DNA from 4 places in the Bacillus sp. LH1 genome. Region 1 is predicted to be linked to each of the others. Evidence: riboswitches for the same ligand, from Rfam matches in the RefSeq annotation. Region 1 holds a riboswitch; each other region holds the start of a gene.
The links. A riboswitch is a leader RNA that binds a small molecule or an ion and turns the genes downstream of it on or off. The one in region 1 is predicted to bind S-adenosylmethionine.
Positions count from the first base shown of each region.

Region 2: another riboswitch for S-adenosylmethionine. It lies ahead of metI (cystathionine gamma-synthase/O-acetylhomoserine thiolyase); the one in region 1 lies ahead of ACX9TM_RS16005 (M20 family metallopeptidase).
Region 3: another riboswitch for S-adenosylmethionine. It lies ahead of ACX9TM_RS01155 (peptide ABC transporter substrate-binding protein); the one in region 1 lies ahead of ACX9TM_RS16005 (M20 family metallopeptidase).
Region 4: another riboswitch for S-adenosylmethionine. It lies ahead of ACX9TM_RS01865 (methionine ABC transporter ATP-binding protein); the one in region 1 lies ahead of ACX9TM_RS16005 (M20 family metallopeptidase).

Region 1 covers NZ_CM175007.1:3,099,258-3,102,468, forward strand. The annotation lists gene ACX9TM_RS16000 (Lrp/AsnC family transcriptional regulator) at 1-110, shown strand, start outside; gene ACX9TM_RS16005 (M20 family metallopeptidase) at 279-1,484, opposite strand; SAM riboswitch class I at 1,573-1,674, opposite strand; partial or broken gene ACX9TM_RS16010 (phospholipase D-like domain-containing protein) at 1,751-2,278, opposite strand; gene ACX9TM_RS16015 (RNA-guided endonuclease InsQ/TnpB family protein) at 2,422-3,211, opposite strand, start outside.
Region 2 covers NZ_CM175007.1:4,154,885-4,158,095, reverse strand. The annotation lists gene metC (cystathionine beta-lyase) at 1-797, opposite strand, end outside; gene metI (cystathionine gamma-synthase/O-acetylhomoserine thiolyase) at 794-1,906, opposite strand; SAM riboswitch class I at 2,001-2,111, opposite strand; SAM riboswitch class I at 2,315-2,424, shown strand; gene ACX9TM_RS21515 (bifunctional homocysteine S-methyltransferase/methylenetetrahydrofolate reductase) at 2,495-3,211, shown strand, end outside.
Region 3 covers NZ_CM175007.1:204,773-207,983, forward strand. The annotation lists gene ACX9TM_RS01155 (peptide ABC transporter substrate-binding protein) at 135-1,775, opposite strand; SAM riboswitch class I at 1,908-2,012, opposite strand; gene ACX9TM_RS01160 (aldo/keto reductase) at 2,165-2,998, opposite strand; gene proC (pyrroline-5-carboxylate reductase) at 3,000-3,211, opposite strand, start outside.
Region 4 covers NZ_CM175007.1:345,742-348,952, reverse strand. The annotation lists gene ACX9TM_RS01870 (methionine ABC transporter permease) at 1-310, opposite strand, end outside; gene ACX9TM_RS01865 (methionine ABC transporter ATP-binding protein) at 300-1,319, opposite strand; SAM riboswitch class I at 1,443-1,549, opposite strand; partial or broken gene ACX9TM_RS01860 (cysteine hydrolase family protein) at 1,792-2,357, shown strand; gene pruA (L-glutamate gamma-semialdehyde dehydrogenase) at 2,608-3,211, opposite strand, start outside.

The sequences.
Region 1 (3,211 bases):
GCGATTCGATGGATTCTCTCGCTACATTTTTAGACTCCTTAATGCAATTTGGCTTGTCATCTCCTTTAATTGTTTTAAAGAGTGAGTTTGAGGAGAAATTGTCGTTCTAATAAAGGGATACGTATTATCCTCCGCTAACAGTACAAGCTTTTCCTTTATGAGAAAATCCAACAGAATCAATGATTAGTAACAAAAAAAAGAACATTGATTTTCAATGTTCTTTTTTATATCTCTACTTATTAATTAGATCTCTATTCGAAAAAAGTACCTTAATCCCCTTACCCTTGATTCCTCTGCGCCTCTCTAAACTCCTCCTTCACCTTCTCTAACAACCCTTCTTCCGTAATTAATCGATACGCCGTATTTGCTAATGCTTTTGCCGATGTAATTAATGCTTTATCTCCAAGTTCTGAACGTGCTGCTTCTCTAAATTCATTCGTATGTGCAATTAAATCATCTGGTCCGATTTTAATGTACGGATGAATTGTCGGTACGACTTGACTTACGTTTCCTGCGTCGGTTGAACCGATTCCTACTCTTTCTGTACGATTTACATCTTCACCTAATAGTTCTAGTTCTTCCGCTACAATATCGTTATATGTTTTTGTTACGAGTAATTCATCGATTTCATTTTGGAATTGATGGATTTTTACTTTCGCACCTGTTGCTAACGCTGCTCCCTCAGCAATATTTTTTACTTTTTCTGTTACTTCTGCACATCTTTTTCGCGTTGCTGCACGGATGAAGAACCTTGCTGCAGCGTAGTCAGGAATAATGTTAGGTGCTTTTCCTCCTTCTGTAATGACGCCATGAATTCTCACGTCTGACGGAAGTTGTTGGCGAAGTGCATTAATACCGTTATAGAGCTGAATAACCGCATCTAATGCGTTAATCCCTTCTTCTGGCGAAGCTGCAGCGTGAGCTGTTTTTCCGTAAAAATGAAAATCAAGTGGATCGACTGCTAGTGAAGGACTCGTTGTCGCTGTTTTTCCGCTCGGATGAATCATAAGCGCCGCATCAATGTCTTTAAATAAACCTGCCTTTACATAACTTGATTTCGCGCTACCATTTGGCCCGCCTTCTTCTGCTGGCGTACCAAACACGACAACTTCTCCGCCAATTTCTTCAAGTGTTTCTGATAATGCAATTGCTGCTGCAACACTAATTGTGCCGATTAAATTGTGACCACACGCATGACCGAGTCCTGGTAAAGCGTCGTACTCCGCTAAAAATGCAATTGCCGGTCCTTGTTTTCCAGAGCTTTTTCGCGCGATAAATCCCGTTTCATGTCCAGCTATATTGTGCTGTAACTGAAACCCTGCACTACCTAGTAATAAACTTAACGTTCTTGATGCGTAAAACTCTTGGTTTCCAATCTCCGGATTCGCATGAATATCATGACTTGTTTCTATGTACTTTTCCTTATTTCTTTCGATACTCTCTTCAATTGTTTTTCTTTGTGACGCTACTCCTGTCGCTCCCATTGTTCTTCCTCCTTTTATTTTCACGTAAAAAAGCCTCTTTCTAAAAGATAGAAAGAGGCTTCTGTATATACAGTCAAAATGAGCTTCTTTCTTATCTTTCAAGTTACCTTGCTGGAATTGGCACAGTATTCATAACGAATCCGCTGCCGAGGTATCATAGGGCCAGTCCCTCCACCTCTCGTGATAAGAATTTTCATAAAATTATATTAAATTATTTTTTATTCTAAGTTCATTCCAAGTAAAAGTCAAGGAATTCCTATCCGAATTTACCGAATATCTAAAAATCCTTTTAATACACCAATTGTCTCAGGTGCTTGCAGTCTTGCACATACGTACGGAAATTCCGTACTACCTTCAAACATCATTTGAGATGTAAGCGGTGCGCCTGCCCAGAAGATTTCATCATCGATTACTAGGAACGGGAATGCTTTATTTTGTCTTTGTAACTTTACATTTTTCAGTGGAACTGGTCCGTCACTATACACTGTTATTTGCGCATTTGTACGCATTAACGCTTGCCATACTCGCTTATCCACTTGTTTTGTACTTGGAAGTGAAATAATAATTTTTCGTTTTGCTGCTAAAATATCTTTTAATAGCCCTTTCGTTTCCTCAAGATTCATTTCCATAAACCAGCGTAAACGTTTCGATATTTTTCGTTCCCACAATTGTCTTGATGTCGTGCGATCATACACATCTCCGTGACGTTCTATATGAGCTGTTAATTGTGATAACGCTTGTTTTCTCGATAAATTTTTGCGCATGTAGTGGCAATCTGATAATTGAATGAACTTCCGATACGATAAACTTAACTAAATCTATACAATTCAATCAAATTTACACGAGTTAGTGCTTCATCGTGTTCTCGCAACCCCGAAGGGACGAGGGGTATAACACTCCACACGAGGCAGTATCGTTACCTCCTATTATCAAGCATTTATTTTACCCATCTTGATAAATTTATCGCAGCATTTACATCCCTATCGTGATGGCTATTGCATGAAGCACAACGCCATTCACGAATCTTTAAACTCCACTGTCCTTCTGGTTGAACTGAATGGTCGTATTTTACGCCGCAACATGAGCAAATCTTGCTTGAGGCGAACCATTTATCAGCTTTTACATACGCAATGCCGTACTTCTCGCACTTGTATGACAAACATTGAAAGAAGAAGTTTAATTTTTGAAATGAAAATGCTTTCGATAGCTTTTTGTTTTTTAACAGGTTTGAGATAGATAAGTCTTCCACAACAATCCTCATTGGTTTGGTTTTCACCAATTTAGCTGTTGCTTGATGGATATGGTTATTTCGGATATTCGTAATTTTCCTAGATAACCGCAGGTGCTCAGCTTTCGCTTTTTCATATCCGGCAGATTGAATTTTTACACCTTTTTTAAATCGCCTAGACATATCTCTTTGTGCTGACTTTTTCCTTTTCAAAAGCTTTTTAACCTTGGCATCTTTGTTTATATTTCGTTCTTTCATACCATTAGAAGCTACAAACAACTCTTTTAACCCAACATCCACACCAATCAACTCGTTCGTTAGTTCTTGGAATTCAAAGTCTTCTTGGAATCCTACACTAATCCACCAGTGACGACCATCAAAGGTAACTCTTGGATTGGATGGTTTTTTGTTTCTTGGTAGTTGTTGGCTTGTTTTCACTTCTCCAATAGACTGAATATGAACGACTTTCTTTCCTATAATCAGTCTTTCATAATTGGCA
Region 2 (3,211 bases), 1.1 Mb from region 1:
TGTAAATAATGTGCGATTTTATTGGCATTTTTAGCTGAATGTTCGAGGCGTACATGCAATGTTTTTAGACCGCGAAGTACGAGAGAACAATCTTGAGGTCCTAAAATAGCACCGAATGCATTTTGTAAAAATCCAAGCTTTTGAGCGAGTTCTGAATCTTTTACTACTGCTAATCCGGCAGTAACATCACTATGACCAGCAATAAATTTTGTAGCACTATGAAGAACGACATCAGCTCCAAGTTCAAGTGGTTTTTGGAATAGTGGTGTCAAAAATGTATTATCAACAAAAGTAAGAGCCCCAATAGATTTTGCGAGTTTAGAAACCTCGCGAATATCTGTCACTTTTAAAAGTGGGTTAGAAGGTGTTTCTACATAAAAGAGCTTTGTATTTGGTTTAATGTTTTGTTTTATTTCTTCTAAATTGGTCATATCAACAAATGTATGTGAAACACCGTAACGGGAGAGTACCTCAGTTATCACTCGGTAAGTGCCTCCGTACACATCTTCTGAAATGAGTACGTGATCACCTTGTGAAAGAAGGAGGAATGCAGTGGAAATCGCTGCAATGCCTGATGCAAAGGCGAATCCTTTTGTTCCGCCTTCTAATAAAGCAATGATATCTTCAAGAGCTTCACGAGTTGGATTTCCTGACCTGCTATAGTCATATTTTCCGAACGTATCTACATCAAACTGGTGAAAAGTTGATGTGTTATAAATAGGAACGTTCACAGCGCCTGTTTGCGAGTCGTGTTTATATTGGTTGTGTAGTAAGAGTGTATCTATAGAATAGCTCATATTCTTACACCTTCTTTTACGAGTTTAATTGCTTGCTTTAAGTCTTGAATTAAATCGTTACTATTTTCAATGCCAACTGAGAATCGAAGAAGACGATTGCATACGCCGTTTGCTGTTCTAATTTCTTCAGGAATATCAGCATGTGTTTGCGTTGCTGGATAAGTCATTAAACTTTCTACACCACCAAGACTTTCGGCAAATGTAATTAAGGATAAAGATTGTAAGAATGGATTAATCCAAGCTTCATCTTTAAGGCGGAATGAGATCATGCCGCCTCTTCCTGGATAAAATACATCTGTCACCCCGTCTTCATCATTTAAATACGCAACAACTGCTTTCGCATTTTCTTCATGTTGCCTCATGCGAAGCGCTAACGTTTTCATACCGCGAATTAATAACCATGAGTCAAATGGGCTTAAAACTGCACCTGATGCATTATGATAATGAGCGATTTCCTCGCAAAGTTCCTTTCCTTTTGCAACGACAAGCCCGCTTAGTACATCGTTATGTCCCCCTAAATATTTCGTTGCGCTATGAAGTACAATGTCAGCACCTTCTGTTAATGGTTGCTGTATATAAGGTGTGTAGAAAGTGTTGTCTACAATAAGGAGTAGTCCGTTCCTTTTCGCTACAGTTGCGACAGCAGCAATATCAGTAACTTGCATTAATGGATTAGTTGGAGTTTCTATGAAAATAGCCTTCGTTTCAGTTGTGATAGCTTGCTCAATTTGTTTAATAGACTGTGTATTTACGTATCTACATCGAACATTCCACTTTTTTTCATGCTCAGAAAATAATCGATACGTTCCCCCGTATAAATCTTCAGATACAATAAGTTCGTCTCCAGAGCGGAATAGAGAAAGGACGAGGAGAACAGCCGCCATCCCTGAACTACAGGCATAACCTTGTTCGCCATATTCTAAGTCTGCGATCGCCTGTTCTAAAAGACCTCGAGTTGGATTGCCAGTTCGTGAATAGTCAAAGCCAGTAGATTTACCAATTCCTTCGTGACGATAAGCGGTTGAGAAATAAACTGGTGGATTAACCGTTCCGGTTGTAGTTTCACTGCGATTTCCGATTTGTGCTAGTTTTGTTTCGATTGTTGACATATGAAAATTCCTCCTTTTTAAATTGAAACATTAAGTGAATATAAAATAAAAAAAGCCTTCTAAGAAGAAGGCTTTCGGTTTGAATAGAGTCTTCTTCTCATCTGTCAAATCTTTCACAATTTGCTGGAATTAGCACCTTATTAACAAAATGTTAATGGTTGCTGAGGCGTCACAGGGCCAGTCCCTCTACCTCTCTAGATAAGAATGTTCGTATGAAATTTTTATTATGTTTTTAACTTTACAATAAAATATAACTGAATTGCAACTTTATTTTAAATAATTTTTATTTTTCCGCAAGTGTCATTGACTTTTACTTTTGTGCATGCTAAATTTATTAAAAAATTAACAAACATTGTTAAAAGGGGAACGCATTTCCTTTTAGCTACATAAATAAAATAATAAAGACAACTCTTATTGAGAGCGGTGGAGGGAAAGGCCCTGTGAAACCCGGCAACCTTCAAACGAAATGTTTGAAACGGTGCTAATACCTGCAAAACGAATGTTTTGCATAATAAGAGGAGGAACGATTATGTCCCCCTCTTCAAAGTGAAGAGGGGGTTTTTATATTGATAGAAATGAGGGAGAGTCGTGAAATTACTAGATTTATTATCAAAAGGAATTGTAATAGGTGATGGTGCGGTTGGGACGTTATTGCATTCACATGGTTTGCAAAGTAGCTTTGAAGAATTGAATGTATCTGATCCAGACTTAATTATATCGATTCATAAACAATATGTAGCTGCTGGAGCAGATGTAATTCAAACGAATACGTATGGAGCAAATGAGGCGAAATTACGTATGTATGGTTTAGAAAATCAAGTTACAGAAATTAATAGAGCGGCAGTAAAACTGGCGAAAGCATCTGTGACAGATAAAAATGCAATTTTAGGAACAATTGGTGGTATGAAACATATCGGAGCTGTTACAACGACTGATATGGAAAGAGAGTTTATGTTACTTGAACAGGCAGGGGCTTTACTAGAAGAACAGGTTGATGGATTACTATTAGAAACTTTTTACGATGAATTTGAATTACTTCATGCCGTTAAAGTATTGCGTAAGCAAACGGATATTCCAATTGTTGCGCAATTAGCGTTACATGAAGCAGGTACGACTCAAAATGGAAATGATGTCAATGAAATATTAAAGCAACTTATAGATTACGGTGCAAATGTTGTTGGATTGAATTGTCAACTAGGGCCGCTTCATATGACGGAAGCTTTCAAAATGATATCGATTCCTCAAAATGGCTATTTATCAGCATACCCAAATGCAGGCCTCCCGAATTATGTGGATGGACGTTAC
Region 3 (3,211 bases), 2.5 Mb from region 1:
TCAGAATAATATATTAAAAAAGCAGATTCTCATGTGTGAGAGAACCTATTTTTAATATATTTTGCTAAAAAAACAATTGGTGTGGGCTAATAATAAGTGGGGATGAAGAAACCCCCACTTATTAAAGTTTCACTTTATTTTTCAATTTTTGCCCACTTGAAGTTTAATTGACCTGCAAAGTCTACTTGCACAATTCCTTTCACATAAGAACGTTCTAAATAAGATTCGCCTTTTTGGTAAAGAGGAGCGATAACAGAGTCTTTAAATAATATTTTCTCGGATGCTAGTAATGCTTCCCAGCGAGCTTTTTCATCACCAGCTAAAGTTGTTTTCACTTTTGCTATTGTTTCATCGAATTCCTTATTAGAGTAATGATCTAAGTTATAAGGGTTATTCGTTGTAAATAGCTCAAGGAATGTAATTGGATCCGCAAAGTCAGGGCTCCAGCCATCAATTCCGATTTCGTAGTCACCTTTTAATAAAAGCGAAACTTGTTGCTTACGCGGCTGAGGTTTTATATTTACTGTTAATCCATCTAGATTCTTTTCTAGTTGTCCTTTTAAGAATTCACCAGTTTTCTTATCAAGGTCAGCATCACTCGTTAATAATTCTAATGTTATCTTTTCAGAACCAAGCTCTTGTTTAGCTTTTTTCCATAACTCTTGTGCAGATTTTGTATCAACTTTTGTTAAATCGCCGTTTGCAGTACGGAAGTCTTTTCCTTCAGGTCCTTTTGCAAAGTTTTTTGGAACGAGACCAAATGTTGGTGTAGAGCCATCATTTAATAACGTATTTACAAAGGATTTTCTATCAATTGTTTGATCAATTGCTTGGCGTGCAGAAACGTTTTGAAGTACTTTGTTTTGTTGATTCATACGTAAAAATTGTACGCCTACGTTTGGACGTTCTTTAAAGTTAGCATCCTTTTTATATTTATCGACGAAGTCAGATGTTAGTTTTATACGATCTAATTGTTTTGACTCGAATAAATTTACTTCTGTTGATTTTTCTTTTACGACATTAAAATTGATTTCTTCTAGTTTGACAGTATCTTTATCCCAATAGGTAGGGTTCTTCTTAAATTTAAAGCTTTGTTCGTGCTTCCAATCGCTTAGTGTAAAAGCTCCATTGTACAAGATTGTATTATCTTCTAAAGCGTACTTATCACCTTGTACTTTAAAGAATTCCTCATTAATTGGTAGAAATGTTGGGAACGCTGTTAAGCTAATAAAATAAGGAACAGGACGCTCTAATTCTACCTCAAACGTATGGTCATCAACTGCTTTTACACCAAGTTGGTCGGCTGGAAGTTCTTTGTTGTTAATTTTTGTTGCGTTTTTAATATCAAAGAATAAAAATGCATATTCAGAGGCTGTTGCTGGATCTACGGCACGTTGCCAAGCGAACACAAAATCTTTAGCTGTAACAGGAGTGCCGTTTGACCATTTTGAATCTCGCAAATGGAATGTGTATTTCGTTTTATCGCCACTTACTTCATGAGATTTTGCAACACCAGGAACAGGTTTGTTACCTTCACCAAGATTATACAAACCTTCAAATACGTTTCTCATTACTTGACCAGAATCAGTATCTGTAGCACGAGCCGTATCCATTGTTCGTATTTCAGTAGGTGAAGATAAGTTTAAAACCTGTTTACTAGGTGCCTCGTCTTTTGCATTTGCTCCGCTTGCTTCGTTTTTATAACTACCGCAACCAGTTAATAAAATACTTACTCCTACAACTGATGCAATACCGGGTACAAACTTCTTTTTCATTTGATTTTCCTCCTAAATAATTAAGTTTGGATGATGATGAGGGAAATGAAAAATAAAAAATCCCTCTTTTCATATTGAGAAAGAGGGATTTTTACGTACAAGTTATGCACCCGTATATAAACGAAGTCCCTCATTCTATCTTTCAAGCATAAAGCTTGCAGGAAGTGGCACAGTATTCAAAATGAACCTGTTGCCGAGGTTTCAAAGGGCCAGTCCCTCCACCTCTCTTGATACAATGAGTAAACGAATAAATTTTATTAATTTTTGTGTTTCTTTGATAATTCAAAATCTTACACCTTGAATAATGAAGTGTCAACTAAATGAAATATAGTTTAAATTTTCAGTTTTATTAAATAGAAAAACCACTGCATATGGCAGTGGTTTTTCTACTAGAAGTTAAAGTTATCTGGATCTGGACCAACGCGACGATCTTCATTTAAAGCTTGAATTGCTTTCATATCATCAGCACTTAATTCAAAGTCGAAGATGTTTGCATTTTCAATAATGCGATGTTCTTTAATTGATTTGGGAATTGTTACAACTTCGTTTTGTAAATCCCAACGTAAAATAATTTGCGCAGTTGATTTATTATATTTTGTCGCAATTTCTTGTAACGTTGGATTATCTAGTAGTTGTCCTTGCATTAATGGTGACCAAGCTTCAAGCTGGATATTATGTTCTTTACAGAATGCATGTAACTCTTCTTGTGCTAAACGTGGGTGGTATTCCACTTGGTTGACCATTGGCTTAATTTCAGCAATTTCAAATACGTCTTGTAAGTGGTGAATGTGGAAATTACTCACACCGATAGCGCGAACACGGCCATCTTTATAAAGTGTTTCTAATGCTTTCCATGATTCAGTATATTTCCCTTTTACAGGCCAATGTACTAAATATAAATCTAAATATTCTAGACCTAATTTCTCTAATGTAGTTTCAAATGCTTGAAGCGTTGTTTCATATCCTTGATCGCTATTCCATACTTTTGAGGTAATAAATAATTCTTCACGTGAAACACCGGATTCACGAATCGCTTGCCCAACGCCTTCTTCATTTTGATAGATTGCTGCAGTATCGATGCTGCGGTAGCCATTTTTAATTGCTGCTTTTACAGAATCAATTACTTCTGAACCATCTTCTACTTTAAAAACACCTAAACCAAACCAAGGCATTTTTACACCGTTATGTAATGTTGTATAGTCTTTTAAACTTGTTAAAATCATATTATTTCCCCCTAGCTTTTTTGTTTGTTGCTTCTACTGCTTTTTGAATTGCCTCTGAAAAATTATATTCGTATAAAATTTTGAGACCTTCAGCTGTGGAACCACCTGGCGTTGTTACTTGTTCGCGAAGGTTAGCTGGATTTTGCGTTTGTTCAAGCATAGAAGCAGAGCCAGAAATCATTTGAATGACAAGATGTTTTGCGGTTTCTTCAT
Region 4 (3,211 bases), 2.6 Mb from region 1:
ATGCGACTAACGTCATCGGGAAAATTGCCGCTGCTGTTCCAATCGTCGTTCCGATAACACTTCTTGTTAGTGGACTTAAGGCTACTAAAAAGATAATGAATGGTACCGGACGAATTGTATTAATTATGATGTTAAGAATAGAAAAGACCCATTTATTTTCTAAAAAGTTTCCTTTTCTCGTTACATATAAAAGTAAACCTAGAGGTATACCAAGAATTGTAGCAAATATAAGGGTTACAATTACCATTAAGAGGGTATCCCCCGTCGCATCTAGTATGCGCGGCCAAAATATACTCCAATCAACTCGCATGAGCTTCTACCTCCTTCAGCTGCACTTGCAGTCTTAGATGTTGTAATGCTTTTTGAATTTCCCTCTGCTCACCTTGCAACTCTACAAGAAGATTTCCAAATAGCACATTTTGAAGTTCAATAATATTTCCGTACAGTACATTTACATCGACGTTATAGTTTTTTGCGATATATGATAGTACCGGCTGTCCTGTCTCCTCACCAGTAAATGTTAGACGATAAATTTGACCACCATTTTGAATTTTCGCTAGAACACTTTCCGGTAAATGATCATTAATGACAGAACGTACAAAGTTTTGAGTCGTCTTTGTTTTTGGTTGCGTGAAAACATCAAACAGTTTTCCTTCTTCAATAACTTTTCCCTTCTCCATTACAGCTACACGGTGACAAATTTCTTTCACAACATGCATTTCATGTGTAATAAGAAGAATTGTTAAATTGTATTCTCTATTTACTTTCTTTAATAAGTTTAGAATTTCTGTCGTTGTTTCTGGATCTAAGGCTGATGTTGCCTCATCACATATAAGAATATCTGGCGATGTCGCAAGTGCTCTAGCAATGCCCACACGCTGCTTTTGTCCACCTGATAGCTGCTCTGGGTAATAGTTTGCTTTATCTTCTAACCCTACAAACTTCAGCAGTTCATTTACTCTTTCTTTTATCTCATTCTTTGGTACTTTCGCTAACTTTAATGGATAAGCAATATTTCCAAATACTGTTCTTGAATTAAATAAATTAAAACTTTGGAAAATCATTCCAATTCTTTGTCTCAGTTTACGTAATTCTTTCGTCGATAATGATGTAATATCTTTATCATCTATTGAAATCGTTCCTGCCGTCGGTCTCTCTAACATATTTACTAAGCGTAATAACGTACTCTTTCCAGCGCCACTAAAACCAATAATGCCAAAAATTTCGCCTTTCTCAACTGATAATGTTACATCCTCCACCGCATGAACAGATTGCCCAGCTGATTCATACACTTTACTTACATTGTTAAAAGAAATCATTTTTTCCCCTCCTATATGCTGTAAAAACTTGAAGTAGAGCTTTCGAGGTAAAATAAAAAGTGCTCTCCTTCTTATCAACCATAAAGATAAGAAGGAGAGCACTTATATGTACTCGTTCACATCTTCTCATCTTCCAAGCCTTTATATGGCTTGCTGGAGTTAGCACGGTATTAAAAAAACCCGTTGCTGAGGTATCGTAGGGCCAGTCCCTCCACCTCTCTGGATAAGAATGTATCGATTTAATTGTCGTTTAATTAATTCTCATTATAGAACTCAGAATAATAAGAGTCAATACATTTTTTAGAAAAATATTAATTATTCCTTTATTAAAATTTTCAGATGAAAATTCATGAGAAAATAGTAACTTTCAAGGTTATTTAAAATTCTTCTTCCTCATATTTTTAAACAGGAGAATCTTCTCTACGAATTGAATAAATTTATTTGAATATGAAACTCGGAGGAAGATAAATATATGAAAACAGCTCTTTTACTCATCGATATTCAAAACGATTATTTTCCAAATGGAAAGATGGAATTGCGTAATCCAGTAGAAGCAAGCGAATATGCTAATCAGTTATTACAACACTTTAGAACAAACAGCGAACCTATTTTTCATATCCAACACGTAGCTATAAAAGATGACGCTACTTTTTTCCTACCTAATACAGAAGGTGTACATATTCACGAAAGCGTACGTCCACTTAGAGAAGAAACAGTTATAGTCAAACATTATCCAAATAGCTTCCGAGAAACTAATCTTCTAGAGCAATTAAAACGTTTAAATATTGAACATGTCGTTGTATGTGGGATGATGACTCATATGTGTATCGATGCTACAGTAAGGGCTGCATTCGATTTTGGCTTTCAATGTACCGTTATACATGATGCTTGTGCTACAAAAGACCTGTCTTTTAAGAACGCTACTATACCAGCTGTTTACATTCACAATACAATTTTAGCTAGTTTAAATGGCGTATATGCAAATGTAATAAGCACGCAAGAATTTTTAGCTACATAAAAAAACACTCCTTTCAGTGAGCAAAACCGAAAGGAGTGTTCCTTGTCGAACCATAGATTTTCTTTCAAATTGTATTATACAGGAAATTCTCAAAATGAATACTAAAAAATATGACTAATAAGTCAACTTTTCTCATCATTTTATTTCTGTTCACATGTTTATCCCGCTATTAATAGGTTTTAGCTCATTCCCTTCGAACGATGGTAATATATAGGATTTCAATTTTAAAAGGAGCTCTTCACATTCTGTGAAGAGCTCCTCTACTATTTCTTATAAAGTTTCAGAAGTAGTTTTTGCTTGCATGTGAAGTGCTAAGTAATCAGGTCCACCAGCTTTAGAGTCTGTACCAGACATGTTAAAGCCACCGAATGGTTGGTAACCTACGATTGCACCAGTACATCCACGGTTGAAGTATAAGTTACCAACGTGGAAGTCTTCGCGTGCTTTTTCAATATGGTCACGGTTGTTAGTAATAACAGCACCTGTTAAACCGTATTCCGTATTATTTGCAATTGCAAGTGCATGATCGAAGTCTTTCGCTTTACAGAATGCTACTACTGGTCCGAAGATTTCTTCTTTCATTAAGCGAGCATCTTCTGCAACGTCAGCAACGATTGTTGGTTGGATGAACCAACCTTTAGAATCGTCTCCTTCGCCACCTGCTAAGATTCTACCTTCTTCTTTACCAATTGCAACATAGCTCATTACTTTATCGAATGCAGCTTGGTCATTAACAGGACCCATGTTTGTACCTAATACTGCTGGGTTAGCAACTGTTAATTCTTTTGTTAATTCAACAGCACGATTTAATACATGATCATATACATCTTCATGGATTACTGCACGAGAACATGCAGAACATTTTTGTCCTGAG